4 regions of the Shewanella sp. BJSY2023SW007 genome follow, and region 4 is predicted to be linked to each of the others. Evidence: predicted binding sites of a transcription regulator. Region 4 holds the regulator's gene; each other region holds the start of a gene.

Region 1 (4,336 bases), on a different contig from region 4:
CTGTAAGTAGGCAAGTCTTCAATCTTCATCACTATATGCTCAGGCAGATCAACCGGGATCACATCACCGGCCTTGAACTCCATCACGTCTCTTAAGGTCATCTCTTTTTCAAGCAAGCGCGCATCCAGCCCCACCTCGACATCCATGATCTCGTCTTTCAGCGCTTGAGACCAGCGCATATCAGTATCTTGCTTGTCACTTTGAACCCCGGCATCCAAGAGTTCACGGATTGGCTCGATCATAGAATAAGGCATGGTGATGTGGAAATCGCCACCACCACCGTCTACCTCAATATGAAAGGAGTTAACCACAACCACTTCGGTCGGGCTGACGATATTGGCCATCGCCGGGTTAACCTCTGAGTCCAGATAGTCGAATTCGACATCCATCACAGGCGCCCAGGCATCTTTGTAATCTTCAAAGATGATCTTCAATAGCAGTTGCACTATGCGCCGCTCTGTCGGGGTGAACTCCCGCCCTTCAATCTTGGCGTGGAAGCGACCATCACCACCGAAGAAATTGTCCACCAGAATGAACACCAATCTGGCTTCCATGGTGATCAGCGCCGTGCCCTTGAGCGGACTAAAGCGCACCATATTCAAGCTGGTTGGCACAAACAAAGTATGTACATATTCACCAAACTTGAGCATTTGTACGCCGTTAATGGAGACTTCGGCGGCCCGGCGCATCATGTTGAACATGCTGATCCGCAGATGACGGGCAAAGCGCTCATTGACAATTTCCAGGGTCGGCATCCGGCCACGGACAATACGATCCTGGGAAGAAAAGTCATAGGACTGAGCTTCAAGAGTCGACTCCTGCGAATCATCTTCTTCGACGTCGTCCACGCCATGCAGCAGCGCATCAATTTCGTCTTGGCTTAATAAATCACTCACGATATTGCCTTCGCCTCTTGTCCCTGTTACTGCATCACAAAGCCGGTAAACAGCACTTTTTCAACCACTTTTCGGCCTGTCACCGGTTGCAGCGTGTTTTGCACATTGAGCAGCGCCAACTGCCTGAGCTCATCCTTACCCGCCTGGCTGCTGAGCTTTTCGACATCGGCACCACTGAAGGTAGTCAGCAGTGCATCTTCAATCAATGGAACATGCTTCCTGATAGTGACATCGTCATCACTGCCCCGCACCATAAGCTGCACCTTGATCTCCACCAGCCTGGAGCGATTGGCTCCCGGCAAATTAAACAGAAACGGCCTGGGCATAGCGACATAGAAGGCTTCCCTGCTGTCGTTGACCTGAGTGACTTCGGTTTCCTGCTCACCCTTGGCCGCATCGTTCACAGAATCATCTGAGCCTCCCAGGAAAAACCACAAGCCAGCGCCAATCAGCAGCAACACCACCAGACCTATGCCACCGAAGATAAAGAGTTTCTTTTTACTTTTAGGCGCCTGCGCCTCTTGCAGCTCAAGCTCTTCTTGCTCTGCCATCCTCTTTCCTATCCCTTAATCAACCGCACTGCCCGCGGAAAAATGCCATCCCTATAGGTTACCTGCTCAGGCGTAATAATCTATACCCGAGCCATAACTTGTTGTGTGATTTGTGCTTTGTACCGTTTCTTCGGCGGAAATTTCACCGTTGGCAGTCTCCTGGGCAAAAGCACCGCCATTGCCACCTTGCTGCTCACCTTGCTCACGCCCCCCTTGGGAAATATGACTATCGGCCAGGTTCATTCCCTGCTCCTGCAGCATTTCTCTCAACCTGGGCATGGCCTGCTCCAGCATGTCCCGGGTTTGAGTTTGAGTGACATGGAACTGCACCTGAGTCTGATCACCATGCACCTGAACCCTGACCATCATGGCACCAAGCTCAGGTGGGTCGAGACGAATTTCAGCCTGTTGCACACCATTACTGACCATGGCAATCAACTGTTGCCGCATCACGGGGGCAAAACGCTGCACCATATCGGCGGTTTGCAGTGATTGCTCCATCCCCTGCCTCAATGACAGTTGATATTGGGCCATCTCTCCCCTTTGGAGAGGCTGTAATCCTTGTTGATGCAGCTGTTGCTGAAATGGACTGATATCTGTCTGGGTTGATGCCGCATCGCCCTTGAGCGCCTGATGTATGGCGTCACTCACAGGGCTTCGTACCTCGGCAGCGCTCTGCACACTTTTCGCCTCCGCCTTCAGCACGCCTGCCAGAACATCCTTGGCCGTAGCTTTGTCACTCTTGCCGTCAGCGCCAACAGACGTTGCCGCCGCGGCCACCGCAGCGTCCAACTTGCCGGCAGTATCTGTCTTGGCCTTATCGGCAATTGCGCTTTGCGCCAAGATCTTGTCACTCTTTTCCTCAGCGGCATTAAGCACTGCTTCACGAGCCACAGCAGCCATACCATCCTGAGTCGCCGCCTTACGCACTGACTTATCAGCATCCGCCCAACCCATTTGTCGCTCGCCTTGCTGAGACCTGGCCTTGTCCGCCGTTGCAGCCGTCTTGTCAAGAGCCAGTAAAGGAGCATCTATGGTTTCATCCTCGGCTTTGCTATCGCCTTTATTTGCCGCTTTCTCATCAGCAGCGGCCAATTGGGCGCTGTCTTGTTCACTCTCGTCGCTTTCGTCAGCGGTAATCAATTCTACGCCTTCCAGGCTATCTGTCGCTAACATGCCAAGCTCGACACCACTCTGTTTAAGGTTTTCCAGGAGCTGTATCTGTTCTTCGGGAGACATGGCCTTGATCTCATCTTCCTTGAGCCCGGTAAGTGCGGCAATCTGTGTTAGCAGACTTTGCTCATCGACTTCGGTGGCCATATTGGTGGCCATAGTGTTGACCATAGTGCCGTCTTCAGACGGCAAGTTCTTGCCCATGGCTATCTGCCCCAAAATGAGCGAGACATCGACAGCCTGCTTTGCATGGAAGTTTTCACTGTCAAGACTGCCGCCGGGAAATGTCGGCTTAACGCCTTGCGAGTCGAATGAGAATTTAGTCTGCGCCTCTTGATAAGCAGCAGAAAAAGCTTCGTTATCAGTTGATTGCAGCGCATCTGTAGCGGCCACTCCCTTGCTGCCTGCATTGCCGAACAGGATATTGGATAACTGCTGCATGCCTTCCTCCAGCACCTAGGCCCTCAATGATAAAGATAGGCCGAGTCAGAATTAATGTCTCTGTCTCAAACAAAGCAAAATTCACGCCAACAAAAAATATAGAATGAATTCTCAAGGAATTGTCCGGGAATGGATGTCGGAATGGGCTCAATGCTTGAGCTTACGACGGAAAAAATGCTGGGAAGCAAACTCATCGATCAGTTTCTGCTCCTGTTTGGCAGCTTTGGCTTCGGCCTGCAGAGCTTTTTTCTCCAGCAACATCTCCACCGCCTTGCGCTTTTGCTGCTTCTCCAGCCAATGTTGCTGCCGATAGCCCCGCTGCTTATCGGCCTCGGCGACCACAGCAAGTTGTTGCCCTATGGCATCATCTACCTGACGCACAAATCGATGAAACTGCTGGTAATAGGAGGCGCCAATGCTCTGCCCCTGCTGAGCATCGAGTTGCTTCATATAGTCGAGACGGTATTCCTGCAGCGCCTGCAACTGAGACTTACGCCTCTGGCATTCCATTTGCGCAGCTTTAAGCTGCAGTGCCGCCTGCTCTTCGGCTTCGACCGCCAATTTCAACACAGTGTGCAAAGGATCGGGTTTCGCCATCTGTAATACTATTCCTTAAAATTGCCTGCCTTGCGGGCCTTAACCCGGCGCTCTATTGAGATCAGGCTCCCCTATTGTCACTGCATTTTTGTCGAGCACGCAAACTCCCGCACTCAATAGCATTACACCTTACATTGGGCGGCAAGCTGCCCCAACATCTGCTGGCAATCGCTGAAACTGATGGCATCGCGCATCCCCTGCCGCAAAAAGGCGTTCATGGCGGGTTGCAGGCGTATGGCGTTATCGATACGCGGATCCGAGCCTTGGGAATAGGCACCGATGGAGATCAGATCCCGGTTTTGCTGGTAGAGCGAATAAACCTGCTTGACGCGTCGCATCGCTTCCAGGTGCCCCTCGCTTATCACCATAGGTGCCACCCGACTGATGGAAGCTTCAATATCTATCGCCGGATAATGCCCAGAGTCGGCCAAGGCCCGTGACAACACTATGTGACCATCCAAAATAGCCCGCGAGGCATCGGCAATGGGATCTTGCTGATCGTCCCCTTCGGTAAGCACAGTATAGAAGGCAGTGATCGAGCCCTGCCCTTCACCGCCATTACCGGCGCGCTCCACCAAACGGGGCAACTTGGCAAATACCGAAGGCGGATACCCCTTGGTTGCCGGCGGCTCACCGACCGCCAGGGCGATTTCCCGCTGCGCCTGGGCGTAACGGGTC
Region 2 (4,336 bases), on a different contig from region 4:
GAGCTTGAGCTGCTTGCCGAGCTGGAGCATAAATACCAACAACACTTGAATGCTCGGTCTTTGGCCCAAGTCGGCTTTGCCGATAAGACGCACGATGTGCGGGCGCTGGAGCTGGGAAACCCAAACGCCAGGGTGCCCACTGTGCTGTTCGTCGGCGGCGTTCATGGGGTAGAGCGTATCGGCAGCCAGGTGATATTGGCGCTTCTTGGCAGCCTGTTGACCCGCTGCAGTTGGGATAAACATCTGCAGCTGATGCTAACCCAGATACGGCTGGCGTTTGTACCTGTGTTGAATCCCATCGGCCTTATCCGGGGAACCCGCGCCAATGGCAATGGGGTCGATTTGATGCGCAATGCTCCCATAGATGCCCGCGGCTCAGTGACTTTTATGGTCGGCGGTCAACGGCTTTCCCGCCATCTTCCCTGGTATCGGGGCCGTAGCAATCAATTGGAAGTCGAGACCCGGGCGATAATTGACTACAGTAATGAACTTATGGCGCGCGGCAGCAGCTTGATTGTGCTTGATGCCCACTCAGGTTTTGGCCTGGTGGACCATATCTGGTTTCCCTTTGCCTGTAAGGATACGCTTTTTGCCCGCTTGGGGGAGGTGTATCATTTAAAGCAGTTGTTCGAAATGAGCTACCCCCATCATTGTCACTATCATATTGCGCCCCAAAGCCGCTTCTATCGCACCCACGGTGATATTTGGGATTATTTGGTCAGTAGTAACCCCAAAGTGCCTTTCCTGCCCCTAACGCTGGAAATGGGCTCCTGGGCCTGGGTCAAAAAGAACCCCAGACAATTGCTGCGTTTCTCCGGTTATTTCAATCCTCAAAAGCAGCACAGGCTGCAGCGTATTTTACGGCGCCACTTTACCCTGATGCAGTTTTTGCTCGATGTGGGGTATGCTCAGGTACTGGAGCAACTGCCTGAACTTCATCGGCATCACCTGGATTATCAGGCACGAAACTTTTGGTATCCACAAGCGGCGGAGAAACCAAGTCATGACTGAGCAGCAAACCTGGGTGTTGATCCGCGGCTTGATGCGGGATAAACGTCATTGGCAAGCCTTTGCCGATAATCTCCTGGCGGCGGGGTTTAGGGTGGAGCTCATCGATCTGCCTGGAAATGGCGATAGGGTGTCGGATACCAGCCCCTGGGCTATTCAGGATTATGCCGACTTTGTTGCAGATGAACTGCTGCGACGCAAGGTGGGTAAATGCCGAATATTGGCTATCTCCATGGGCGCTATGGTGGCCATGGCACTTGCCGGGAAAAATGACGCTGAAGTCGGCTGCCAAAAGGAATTTCAGATTGAGGGGCTGTTATTGCTCAACAGCAGCGCCGCCGATCTTTCGCCTTGGTATCAGAGATTTCGGCTGCAAGCCCTGCTACACGCCCTGTGCTCCAGAGTCAAAGGCGAGGGCATTCAATGGCGCGAGGCGACGATTCTTGCGCTTACCAGCCTTGCCCATGCCAAAGACAAGCCTCTGTGCCGTCACTGGAGCCAACTGGCGCTTGAGGCCAAAACCACACTCGCCAATGGCCTGCGACAAATTGTTGCCTCGGCCCGCTTTCGCTCTCCAGCTAAGCTGTGGGTGCCGGCGACCATTGTTTATGGCTGTGATGACCGCCTGGTTTCGCCCAAGTGCAGCGTTCGCCTGGCAGGTAAATATCGGCAAAAGCCGGTTCCTTTTTGCCGCTGCGGCCATGATGTGGCGCTGGATAGGCCTGAGTTATTGTTGGAGTTGGTGCAGCGCTTGAGTCGACAAACGTCTTAGACTTGCTTGGGTAAAGCCGGAGCCCAGGTCGAAATCGAAGCAGATATCCGACCTGGGCTTTGTGATTAATGAGAGGCGACCACTGTCTTGCCTATGGGCGTTAAAGAGAGCAAGGCCAGTTTCAGGTGCTGAATGCCAAAAGGTATGCCTATGATGGTGACAAAGCAGGCCAGGGCGTGGGTCAGATGGCCTATCGCCAGCCAAATTCCGAACAGCAGGAACCAGATGATGTTGCCGACCATACCCAGGGCGCCGGTGCCTAAGTCTTCGCGGCCAGAGAGCCTTTCGCGGCTGATATGTTCTTGACCGAAGGGCCAGAATGCCAGTTCACCTATGACAAAGCAGGCGCGGCCGAATGGGATACCTATGATACTGATAAAACAGAGCAAGCCGACAAACCACCAGGCTAGTCCCATGACAAAGCCGCCAAGAATAAACCAGGCAATATTAAAAATAAGACGCAAAATAGCCATTGAGTGCTCCTTTAAATGGCGGATCAGCCGCACAGTTTTGCTGTAAAGCTTGGGGATATTTCGAGTAATAGCCAGAAGCGTGCCATAATTATAACCTGTTGAATAATATTGGATATTGCTATTTATGAGCCTAGGCGGATGGCGGCGATTGGTGATTTATACCAATAAGTAGCGATAATCATCACGGAGGGGAGCCGCAATGGATTAGCCTCCAAGCCATCACTTGGTTGGCATAAAGCCAACTGGTGCCTGTGAGGATTTGTGGCCTGAATCCTGTCCTCCTTGGCGGCAAACACATACAATAGCCATCCTTTACACACCTTAGCCTTGAAATATATCGCCACTGCCATGTCTTTAGCCGATTTCAAACTGGATAAAACCCCGGTTCAAGCCTTTGAGTTTCGAGGCCATCAGCTGTTTATCAAGCGCGATGATCTGCTTCATCCCAGTTTCAGTGGTAATAAGGCGCGCAAGTTCCGTTATTTCCTCGACCACGACTTTCCCGGTATCAAGCGCCTGATAGGTTATGGCTCGGCCCAGGCCAACTCACTCTACTCTATGGCGGCGCTTGCCGAACTCAAAGGTTGGCAGCTGGACTTTTATGTGGATCACCTGCCGGAATGGTTGCAGCAGCAACCCCTGGGTAACTATCGCGCCGCGTTGGAATTGGGCGCACGGGTGATTGCCGTAAAGAATACGCCCAAGGCCGAGTTGATGACCGGCATGACCCTGGAGGACTTTGTCAGGCAGCATATTGTGCCTGAGTGTGAGCACAGCCTGTTTGTTCCCGAAGGGGGCCGCTGTAGTTATGCCGAATACGGCGTGGCTCAGTTGGGCGCCGAGATTTTACAGTGGCAGCAGCAACAGGCTATCGCTAATCTCAAACTGTTTCTGCCATCGGGGACTGGTACAACGGCACTGTTTCTACAGAAGTATTTTTGTGAGCAACAGGCTGATATTGAAGTGCTGACCTGCGCCGTGGTCGGCGGAGACAGTTACCTCAAGACCCAGTTGCTTGAGTTATCGCCCGATGAGGCATTGCATCCAACTATTGTTACACCCGAGCGTAAGTATCATTTTGGCAAGTGTTACCCCGAGTTTTACCAACTTTGGCAAGAGCTGGAGCAAAGCGGTATCCGCTTTGAGCTTTTGTACGATCCGCTCGGCTGGCAAGTGTTGCTCGACTTCTTGCGACGTGAGGGCCGCAGCCAGGTATTGTATCTGCATCAGGGGGGGCTCCTTGGCAATGAGTCCATGCTTCCCAGATACAGGCGTAAATACGGCTGATTCAGACCAGCTGGTTACGCTTGAGGATCTTATGAGTGCGCTCAGCCAAGCGTTGCAAGGATTTGAGATCGGCAAGCCCAGGCACCTCGTCATCGAGACGGGATTCCCAAAAGCATACCTCGGTGTCCAACATCTCCAGCATTTTCTTGGAGCAACCCAGGCATTTCCCGCCGCATAGGCTGGCTTCCGGCAAATTTAGCGGAATACAGCGCCGGATCTCGTTCAGCAATGAGCGCATCGCTTCCGTGGTATTTGGTTTAATGGAGCCGGGTTTAGTCGCTCTGCTTTTAGTGGCTGTGATGGATTGATTCAAGACAACACCGACAGATAAGTTTGTTAAGCATCAGCTTAATTCAAGTGGAAGGCTTGGATAATGATCTGGCGCTTGATTTACCTGTTTATCGCCATTTGGTCAGGCTGCTTCCCGGGATCACGGGAAAAGGCCTTGACCAAATGTGATGTTCTACCCGATTGCTGCTGGATAACAGTCCAATCTGCCTGAGCGCTCGATACAGTGAGAGGATAGGGGTATCGAGTGGGTATTTCGACAGTCTTACTTATTGGCGCTCAGCAACCACTTCATAAACTTGAGGGTTTCTGTACGCTTTGAGAAGGTTTGCTTCTTCTTGCCTTTGCTGTCGGTAAAGGCGATTGAGTTTTTGTTGATGGAAATTGAATCTACAGGAAAACTTACTGCGATTTCATGTCCGTTTACTTTGTATGACATAGGCCACACTCCTTATTTTCTGTTAGCGCCGATATTGGCGTATACAATCTTAACTATAGAAAATCCTTA
Region 3 (4,336 bases), on a different contig from region 4:
TGAAACTCTCACCGCCTTTGCTGATTACCTTGGGACTATTTACCGCTCTGGGAATTGTTCTTATCGCCATCAATCAGGATGCCAAACCCAAGGGGCCGGAAACCTGGAGTGCCTTCATTTATACCCATGGCTTTGATTCGGGGCGTTATATCAAAGAGGACGATTTTGGTGATTATGCCAGCTGTAAGGCGTTTGCTACCGAGAAGTCCCAGGCCGCAGAGGGGGCACCTTGGGAGTGTGGCAGCTATTGCCGCTTCGACTCCCGCCGTCAGGGCTTTCAGTGTGAACAGATGCGCAACGACTAAGCCTGCTTAGAAAGGAAAACGGGCACAGAGCTTGGGGTACAGTTTACGCAGAGCCTTGGGCTGATCGTTGAAACGCTTACCCTTGGGCTGACTCAGCCCCGAAGGCACAAACGGTAACTCTTTCCCGGTACGAGTCTCGTATAACTGGCCGGCCAACAGATCTATTTCCTCAACAAAAGGATAGGCATAACCATTCAATTGTGGCCAAACTTCCAGCTCCCCTAACGAATCCGCTGCATTGCAGGCCGCCTGATAACGCTCCTTTCCCAGAGTCACCAGGAAATTGCGAAACTCGGCAAAGCCATAATCTGAATCGATTCCGGCGATGATGTAAGCAGCGCCCCAAAGATCCCAGCTGTAGCTCAGCCGGAGCTGCCGGGCAAAGTGTTTATCAAACTCTGCCAGTTCATCATCGCTCAAGCTTTGCAGTTTTTCGGTCAAACGCGCCTGGAGTTGCTGTTGGTCCTGATCGGGATAGTCGCGGCTGACCAGCTCCCAGAACTGCTCTTCTGTCATTGAGTGTTATCCTGCCAAAAATGTCAGCGCTCATTTTACCGGAAAAAGCGATTAAAATCCGGCTGGACTCACTCCAGGGCTTTCCATAGACTTAGGCCAATTTCTCACAGGAGTCATTTATGTCCATTTCAAGACCAATACCCTTGGTACTACTTTGCATCCTCTATCTGGTACTGGCCGGGGTAGCACTGTGGCGCACCATCAGTACGGGGGCAATAGATCTATTTACCTTGGGAGTCATCCCAGTATTGGTGGGCATAGTGTTACGTACAAGTTGGTCGCTGTGGGCACTGCGTATCTATCTCTTTATCCAGACTCTGGGGCTGCTGGCATTGGCCGCTACTGCACTGATGGCACTGCAGATAACACCTGAAGATGTCAAACTTGAGCTGGCTGGGCGCAATATCCCCTTGCTGCCGCTGGCGGCTGTGTTGTTGGCCTTACTGTTATTCCAGTATTGGGTGGCTTTTTCCGCCAACACAAAATGCTTTTTGCAACAGGAAAAATCTGACTAGATCGCACTGAATTTAAGGAAATCGGCGCCCAGCTCACAAATTTGTATAATTTTGGTTAAAAAATAACAAATAAAGCTCAAGAAGCCCGCTGAAAGGCCTTTTCAAGCCAAAAACCTTATGGCATGTTAGATGGGCAATAATAATTCAATCGACGGAAAGAAGAGACGCTCCAGATGAACAAAACTGAACTGATCGCAAAAATGGCAGAACATGCAAACCTGTCCAAAGCAGAAGCTGCCCGCGCCCTCAAGTCGTTCGAAGTAGCAGTGACTGATGCCATGAAAGAAGGATCTAAAATCTCCATCGTAGGCTTTGGTTCTTTCGAAACCTCAACCCGCGCGGCCCGCACTGGCCGTAATCCGCAAACCGGTAAAGAGATCCAGATCCCTGCCGCTACGATTCCCAAGTTCAAGGCCGGTAAGGCACTGCGTGACAGCGTCAACTAAGCCGCTTTTCACGGATGAAAGCGCCTCATAATGAGGCGTTTTTTATTGCCTGTCGTGCCCAACACTCAACTGCACAAAAAAAGGGCAAAACGCCCCATTTAAACGCAACATTTCATTAACCTCCTTTATATTCAAAAGCTAACCACATGTATTTAATGCCTATTTAAACTTGGCACAAGATTCGCTCATTCCGCACAGACAATAACGAGTGTCTGCGCCGGTCGCTATTACCGGTTTCGGAATCCAAACCATTGAGGGGATGAGAATGAAACACACCAAGTTTTCAATGTCAGTTATCGCAGGTCTGTTGTTGCTGGCCGGCGAAGCCCAGGCGACTGTATCAGGGAATATAGGAGCCACCTCCAACTATCTGTGGCGTGGGGTTACCCAGACGGATGACTCTGTCGCCGTTCAAGGTGGTATAGACTATAGCCACGATACAGGCTTTTACCTGGGCACCTGGGCCTCCAATGTCGACTTTGGTGATGACACCAGTTACGAGCTCGATTTTTACGGCGGTTACTCCGGCAGCATAGGCGAAGACTTTGGCTATGACATCGGCTATCTTTACTATGGCTACCCGGATGCCGAAGGCGATATCGACTTTGGTGAGCTGGCGCTGACTCTCAGCTGGAAGTGGTTTGAGCTGGGTTATGCCAAAGTGGTTAACGCTGGTGATGATGTAGCCAAAGCGCCGCTGGATAATAAGGATTTAAGCTATATCCACGCAGGTTTCAGTTATCCCCTCACGGAAACCGTGACGCTGACGGCACACTATGGTTATTCAGACGGTGATGTGGTGCAGAGCTGGTTTGGAGTTTCCGACTACGCCGACTACCATCTGGCCATCAGCAAGGAGACAGGAATAGGCTCTGTCTCCTTTATGGTGGCCGATACGGATCGGCCGAACGACGATGCCAAGATAGTGCTCAGCTATGTCTATGAGTTCGAATTCTAAGGATGGGAAAGCCCGAGGCGCAATCAGGCGATGACAGGTCGATTGCGTTTACGGGCGGCAACCATTTTTTCGATATGTTCCACTATCGGCTCGGCCACCTTGATACCTGTGGTCAACTCTATACCTTCAATACCCGGAGCTGAATTGACTTCAAGCACCAAGGCGCCACGCTCGGAGCGAAGAATATCCACCCCGGCCACAGCCAGCCCCATCGCCTTAACCGCATCAATGGCTGTCTTGCGCTCCTGAGGGGTAATCTTAATCTTCTCGGCGCTGCCGCCTAAATGCAGATTGGAGCGAAAATCGCCCTCCGGCCCCTGGCGTTTCATGGCCGCAACCACCTTATCACCCACCACAAAGCAGCGGATATCACTGCCGTTGGCTTCTTTGATATATTCCTGCACCAGAATGTTGGCCTTAAGCCCCAAAAAGGCTTCTATCACACTCTCGGCGGCCTTTTTGGTTTCTGCCAGCACCACACCTATTCCCTGGGTACCTTCCAAAAGCTTTATCACCAGCGGCGCCCCACCCACCATAGCGATAAGATCCGGAATATCATCCGGCTTGCTGGCAAAGCCTGTGACCGGCATGCCCACCCCTTTGCGGGACAGCAACTGCAGTGCCCGCAGCTTATCCCTTGAGCGGGCAATGGAGATGGAATCATTGGCGGCGTACACCCCCATCATCTCAAACTGGCGAACCAGGGCGCAGCCATAAAAAGTCACACTGGCATGGATCCTCGGGATAATGGCATCAAAACCGGCAAGCTCTTCACCTTCAAGATGAATACTGGGTTGCACCGAGTTGATGTTCATATAACAGTTGAGTGGATTGATCACCAAGGCCTGATGACCACGCCCCTCACAGGCTTCCACCAGCCTGCGGGTAGAATAGAGCTCGGGAAATTGAGAAAGGATACCGATTTTCATGTTTGGAAGACCCGGTAAAGAGAGTTATGGCCCAGCAAAAAAGAGGGGGCATCTTTGACCATACTTTGCCAATAGGCAAGCAAAATCAAACATTCCCCTCAGCCAGCAAAGGTAAAATATGCTGCACTTCAAAATCCACGGGCCGAATCGGCCGACAATAAAGATATCCCTGCAACAGATTGCAGCCCCGCTCACGACAAAACTGCGCCTGCGCCTCAGTCTCTATACCTTCAGCCACAGACACCACGTTAAAACCGTTGGCAAAATTAATCAAGGCAGACAACAAACGCTTGCCACGTTCATCCTGTTCGACCGAAGCCACAAAACTCTTGTCGATTTTCAGTACATTGATAGGAAAATATTTGATGTGCTCAAGGGACGAAAAGCCGGTGCCAAAGTCATCCAAAGACAACACTACCCCCAAGGCAGCAATCCGCTCCAACACCTTGGCCAGCTCCAGCGGTTCTTCAATCAGGGCATTTTCGGTGAGTTCCAGCTCCAGCTGCGATGCCGGCAGCCCGGTTTGCTGCAATACTCTGACTATGGTCTGATACAAGGTTTCGCGAATGATCTGCGACGGTGACAGGTTAACCGCCACAGATAACTGCTTTCCTACCGGAGCCAGCATCGTCAGCCACTCGACGGTTTGCGCGCAGGCCTGTGCCAA
Region 4 (4,336 bases):
GCCGGTGCAGCCTATGGCTATGGTGAGGTAGCTGCGGTTGTTGCGCTCAAGGTGTGGTAGCCAGGTTTCCAGCAGATTTTCTATCTGCCAGATAAACTTGTTCACCAATGGCTGACGGATAAGGAATTCCTGCACCGGTTCATCCAGCCCGGTCAGCGGCCTGAGCGCCGGTTCCCAGTGGGGGTTGGGCAGAAAGCGCACATCAAACATGAAGTCGGCTTCCTGGGGCATGCCGTGCTTGAAGCCGAATGATTCGAAGTTGATCACCAACTCTTTGTCGACGCTGCCCAGCAGAATTTCTCGCACTTTGTCACTGAGTTCATAGATATTCAGTGCCGAAGTATCTATGTAGTGATCCACCAGTTTCGACATGGGCTCCAGCAGTTTACCTTCGTGCTTGATGGCATCCTGCAGCGAGACAGTGCTTTTGGATAGAGGGTGTAGTCTGCGGGTTTCGCTGTAGCGTTTTAGGAGTACTTTATCGGAGGCGTTGAGGAAGAAGCTGGTCAGTTGGGTGTTTTCCGGCAGCGCCGCCAACTGTTTTTCCAGCACCTTTTCCTGATCCGGCATGTTGCGCACATCTATGCTGATGGCGACCAGATCATTGCTGCCGCGGAGGTTTTCCAGCAGGCTGCCTATCATGGGCAGGGGCAGATTATCCACACAGTAGTAACCCAGGTCTTCGAGTACCCTGAGGGCAACGGATTTTCCGGAACCGGAGCGGCCTGAGACTATCGCGAGTTTCATCCTGTGATCACCTGATAGAGTTCTGTTTCATCGCGGGATTTACGCAACTGCTTGAGTATTGCCTTATCGCTGAGCTTTTCAGCCATGGCAGACAGGGTACTCAGATGTTGCTGGCATTGATCTGCGGGCACCAGAAGAGCGAATAGTATGTCCACCGGTTGGTTGTCTATGGCATCGAAGGCGATAGGCTCTTCGCATTTGACCAGCACGGCAATCGGCTCTGTGATATCAGGCAGCCGGCCATGCGGAATCGCAATACCATTACCTATACCTGTGCTCCCCATCTTTTCGCGGGCCAAAAGGCTTTCAAAAATCGCTTGAGAGGAAAGGGTGGGGTACTGGGCGCTGGCGAGATCGCTAATTAGCTCCAGTACCTTTTTCTTACTGCCCGGAGTGGCACAGGTAGTGCACTCCGGCCGCAGGATGGTACTCAGTTCCATCGTTAGTGTTTTGTCAGCTTTTCTTTGTGTTTAATGACCTGACGATCCAATTTATCAATCAGAACGTCGATGGCGGCATACATGTCGGCATGTTCAGAAGTTGCATAGACTTCGCCGCCTGTGAGGTTGATCTTGGCTTCGGCAATCTGTTGCAGTTTTTGTACATTGAGCACAACGTGCACATTATTGATCTGTTCGAAATGGCGTTCAAGTTTCGAAAACTTACTTTCCACATAGTCACGCAGTGAGTCGGTGATCTCGATATGATGTCCTGTCAGGTTGATTTGCATAGAAAGATTCCTCCAATTTCCAACTGTGGATTTATAAACTCTTACGCTGGTTCGACGGTGGTATCATCATAGCCTCGCGATACTTGGCTATGGTGCGTCTTGCAACGTTGATTCCCTGTTCTGCCAGAAGTTGTGCCATTTTGCTGTCGCTCAAAGGTTTCTTCTGGTTTTCCGCCGCCACGAGCTTCTTGATAAAAGCCCTGATCGCCGTGGAAGAGCATTCTCCGCCATCTTCGGTACCGACATGGCTGGAGAAGAAGTACTTCAATTCAAATATTCCCCTGGGGGTATGCATATACTTTTGAGTGGTGACCCTGGAGATGGTCGATTCATGCATCTCGACCGCCTCGGCGATATCGTTGAGTACCATGGGTTTCATGGCCTCTTCACCATATTCGAAAAATCCCTGCTGGAACTGCACTATGCAGTTGGCCACCTTGAGCAGGGTGTCGTTGCGGCTCTCCAGGCTCTTGATAAACCATTTGGCTTCCTGAAGATGACCACGAATAAACTGGCTGTCTGATTGACTGCGGGCGCTGCGGGCCATGGCAGCATACTGTTGGTTGATCCCGAGTTTGGGCATACAGTCCGGATTGAGCTCTACCACCCAGCGACCGTTCTTCTTCCAGACGCTGACATCCGGGATCACATATTCCTCGTCCATCGGCTGCACCAGCAAACCGGGGCGGGGATTGAGGCTCTGAATAAGGTTGATGGCGTCACGCAGTTGATCTTCCTTGAGCTTGGTCTTGCGCATCAGGGTGCGAAAGTCGCGGGTAGCGATGAGATCCAGATGCTCGTCGATCAACAAGCGGGCATCGGCCAGATGCGGGGTGTCGGCGTTGAACTGTTGCAACTGGATCAGCAGACATTCGCGCAGATCTCTGGAGGCGATGCCGACAGGGTCGAAGTGCTGGATCCGCTTGAGTACCGCTTCGACTTCATCGAGCTCAATCTCAGGGTTACCCATGGCTTCGAGGATCTCCTCTGTGCTCTGGGTCAGATAGCCCTGCTCGTCGATGGCATCTATGATGGCGGTGGCAATAGCGTCGTCGGTATCGGAAAACGGGGTCAGGTTCTTCTGCCATTCCAGGTGTTCATAGAGACCTTCGCTGGTTTCCCCCTGAAAGGGCATATCATCTTCACGGCCCATGGCTGGCCCTGAGGCGCTGGCGGCGGTAAAGACTTCATCCCAGGTGGTATCCATAGGCAATTCATCCGGCATAGACTCATTGTTCAATGCCTCTGAGGTTTCTACTGTGGAACCATCTTCCTGCTTGGCGCTCAGTTCGCCGGCGTCGTTTTCCTTGTGATTGTCGTCAATCTGTTCCTCCTGGCTGTCCTCGGCCATCTCCAACAGAGGGTTGGCTTCCAAGGCTTCCTGGATTTCCTGCTGCAGCTCAAGGGACGACAGTTGCAGTAGGCGAATGGCCTGCTGCAACTGAGGTGTCATGGTCAACTGTTGACCTAGTTTGAGCTGGAGTGACGCTTTCATTATACCGCTAATCCCTACTCGTTATTTTTCAAGGAAAAAATTCAATAATAACAAACTATAATACCCGGAATTGCCGCCGGATGACATGATCCTAACTATAGCCTGAATTGTTCGCCTAAGTACACAGCACGCACTTGCTGGTTGTCCAAGATTTCAGCGGGTGTGCCCTCGGCGATCAACTGCCCATGGCTGACAATGTAGGCTCGCTCACAAACGTCGAGCGTTTCGCGAACATTGTGGTCTGTGATCAGCACCCCCAAACCGCGGGACTTAAGCTGTTCGATGATTTTCTTGATATCGATAACTGAGATGGGATCCACACCGGCGAACGGCTCATCCAGCAGAATGAACTGTGGATTGGCGGCCAATGCCCGGGCGATTTCCACCCGGCGGCGTTCACCGCCGGAGAGGGACATCCCCAGGCTGTCACGTATGTGGGTAATGTGGAATTCTTCCAGCAGCTGTTCGAGTTGTTCCTCGCGCTCGTCGCTGTTGAGTTCTTTGCGGGTTTGCAGCACGGCCATGATGTTGTCATGCACCGACAGCTTGCGGAAAATACTGGCTTCCTGTGGCAGATAGCCTATGCCTTTACGGGCACGCAGGTGCATGGGATCCAAGGTCAACTCGTCGTCGTCAATGAAGATACGACCCTTGTCACTTTGTACCAGCCCAACCACCATATAGAAGGTGGTGGTCTTGCCAGCTCCGTTGGGGCCCAGCAGCCCGACGATTTGGCCGGTGTTGACCGATAGGCTGACGTCTTTGACTACGTTGCGCTTCTTGTAACTCTTTGCCAGGTTTTGTGCCGTCAGGGTGCTGGTCATTGCGGTTCCTGCTGCTGTTCTTTCTTGTTGAGATCCTGATAGTTTTCCGGCTGGATAACAGTGGTTACCCTGTCTTGGCCTTTGCCGCTGCTTTCCGCTTCAAGCTGTTGCTTGTTGATGTCGTAGACTATCTTCTCGGCGGTCACTTCGCTGCCGTCCTGTTCCACTTTGGCCTGGCCCAGCAGGGTCATGATACGACTGTCTATGTTGTAGTGGATCTCTTTGGCCTTGGCACTGGCCAGACGGCCGTCTTCCAGTTTCTGGGTATAGGTAGCGGGTGAGCCCTTGGCCACCAGGATCCGCTCGCCACTCTTGTCTTCTGTGTAAGCCGTGAGTTCATCGGCCAGCAGTTTCAAACTGCCCTGGGTGACTGTGACAGGCCCGCCGTATACCACACGCTTGTTTTTGATATCGGCAAACTGATTGGCGGCTCTGATCTGTACTTTTTGCCGCAGATCTTCTTCAATGGCCACTGCCGACAGGCTTGTGATGCACAAGAGGGCACCGATAAAAAGCTTACTTGGTTTCATAGGTTCCTTT

The links. The regulator sigma-54, encoded in region 4, starts transcription at its own class of promoters, with help from an activator protein. The targets are predictions, from matches to a motif close to GTTGGCACGNNNNTNGNNT.
Region 1: the regulator sigma-54 is predicted to act here: its motif matches at 3,134-3,152, upstream of ACMHXE_RS14175 (flagellar hook-length control protein FliK).
Region 2: the regulator sigma-54 is predicted to act here: its motif matches at 2,322-2,340, upstream of ACMHXE_RS02375 (YccF domain-containing protein).
Region 3: the regulator sigma-54 is predicted to act here: its motif matches at 1,951-1,969, upstream of ACMHXE_RS01290 (TorF family putative porin).

What each region holds. Positions count from the first base shown of each region.
Region 1 covers NZ_JBKORL010000084.1:13,084-17,419, reverse strand. Annotated here, with positions in the region: gene fliM (flagellar motor switch protein FliM) at 1-896, opposite strand, end outside; gene fliL (flagellar basal body-associated protein FliL) at 923-1,447, opposite strand; gene ACMHXE_RS14175 (flagellar hook-length control protein FliK) at 1,514-3,061, opposite strand; gene fliJ (flagellar export protein FliJ) at 3,209-3,658, opposite strand; gene fliI (flagellar protein export ATPase FliI) at 3,781-4,336, opposite strand, start outside.
Region 2 covers NZ_JBKORL010000008.1:42,818-47,153, reverse strand. Annotated here, with positions in the region: gene ACMHXE_RS02385 (M14 family zinc carboxypeptidase) at 1-1,011, shown strand, start outside; gene ACMHXE_RS02380 (alpha/beta fold hydrolase) at 1,004-1,780, shown strand; gene ACMHXE_RS02375 (YccF domain-containing protein) at 1,846-2,253, opposite strand; gene ACMHXE_RS02370 (1-aminocyclopropane-1-carboxylate deaminase/D-cysteine desulfhydrase) at 2,602-3,540, shown strand; gene ACMHXE_RS02365 (hypothetical protein) at 3,542-3,778, opposite strand; gene ACMHXE_RS02360 (hypothetical protein) at 4,094-4,267, opposite strand.
Region 3 covers NZ_JBKORL010000005.1:11,957-16,292, reverse strand. Annotated here, with positions in the region: gene ACMHXE_RS01310 (hypothetical protein) at 1-305, shown strand, start outside; gene ACMHXE_RS01305 (DUF4240 domain-containing protein) at 312-821, opposite strand; gene ACMHXE_RS01300 (hypothetical protein) at 941-1,336, shown strand; gene ACMHXE_RS01295 (HU family DNA-binding protein) at 1,510-1,782, shown strand; gene ACMHXE_RS01290 (TorF family putative porin) at 2,048-2,740, shown strand; gene rimK (30S ribosomal protein S6--L-glutamate ligase) at 2,764-3,669, opposite strand; gene ACMHXE_RS01280 (putative bifunctional diguanylate cyclase/phosphodiesterase) at 3,755-4,336, opposite strand, start outside.
Region 4 covers NZ_JBKORL010000105.1:13,740-18,075, forward strand. Annotated here, with positions in the region: gene rapZ (RNase adapter RapZ) at 1-747, opposite strand, end outside; gene ptsN (PTS IIA-like nitrogen regulatory protein PtsN) at 744-1,187, opposite strand; gene hpf (ribosome hibernation promoting factor) at 1,190-1,477, opposite strand; gene ACMHXE_RS18850 (RNA polymerase factor sigma-54) at 1,509-2,972, opposite strand; gene lptB (LPS export ABC transporter ATP-binding protein) at 3,068-3,796, opposite strand; gene lptA (lipopolysaccharide transport periplasmic protein LptA) at 3,793-4,326, opposite strand; gene lptC (LPS export ABC transporter periplasmic protein LptC) at 4,313-4,336, opposite strand, start outside.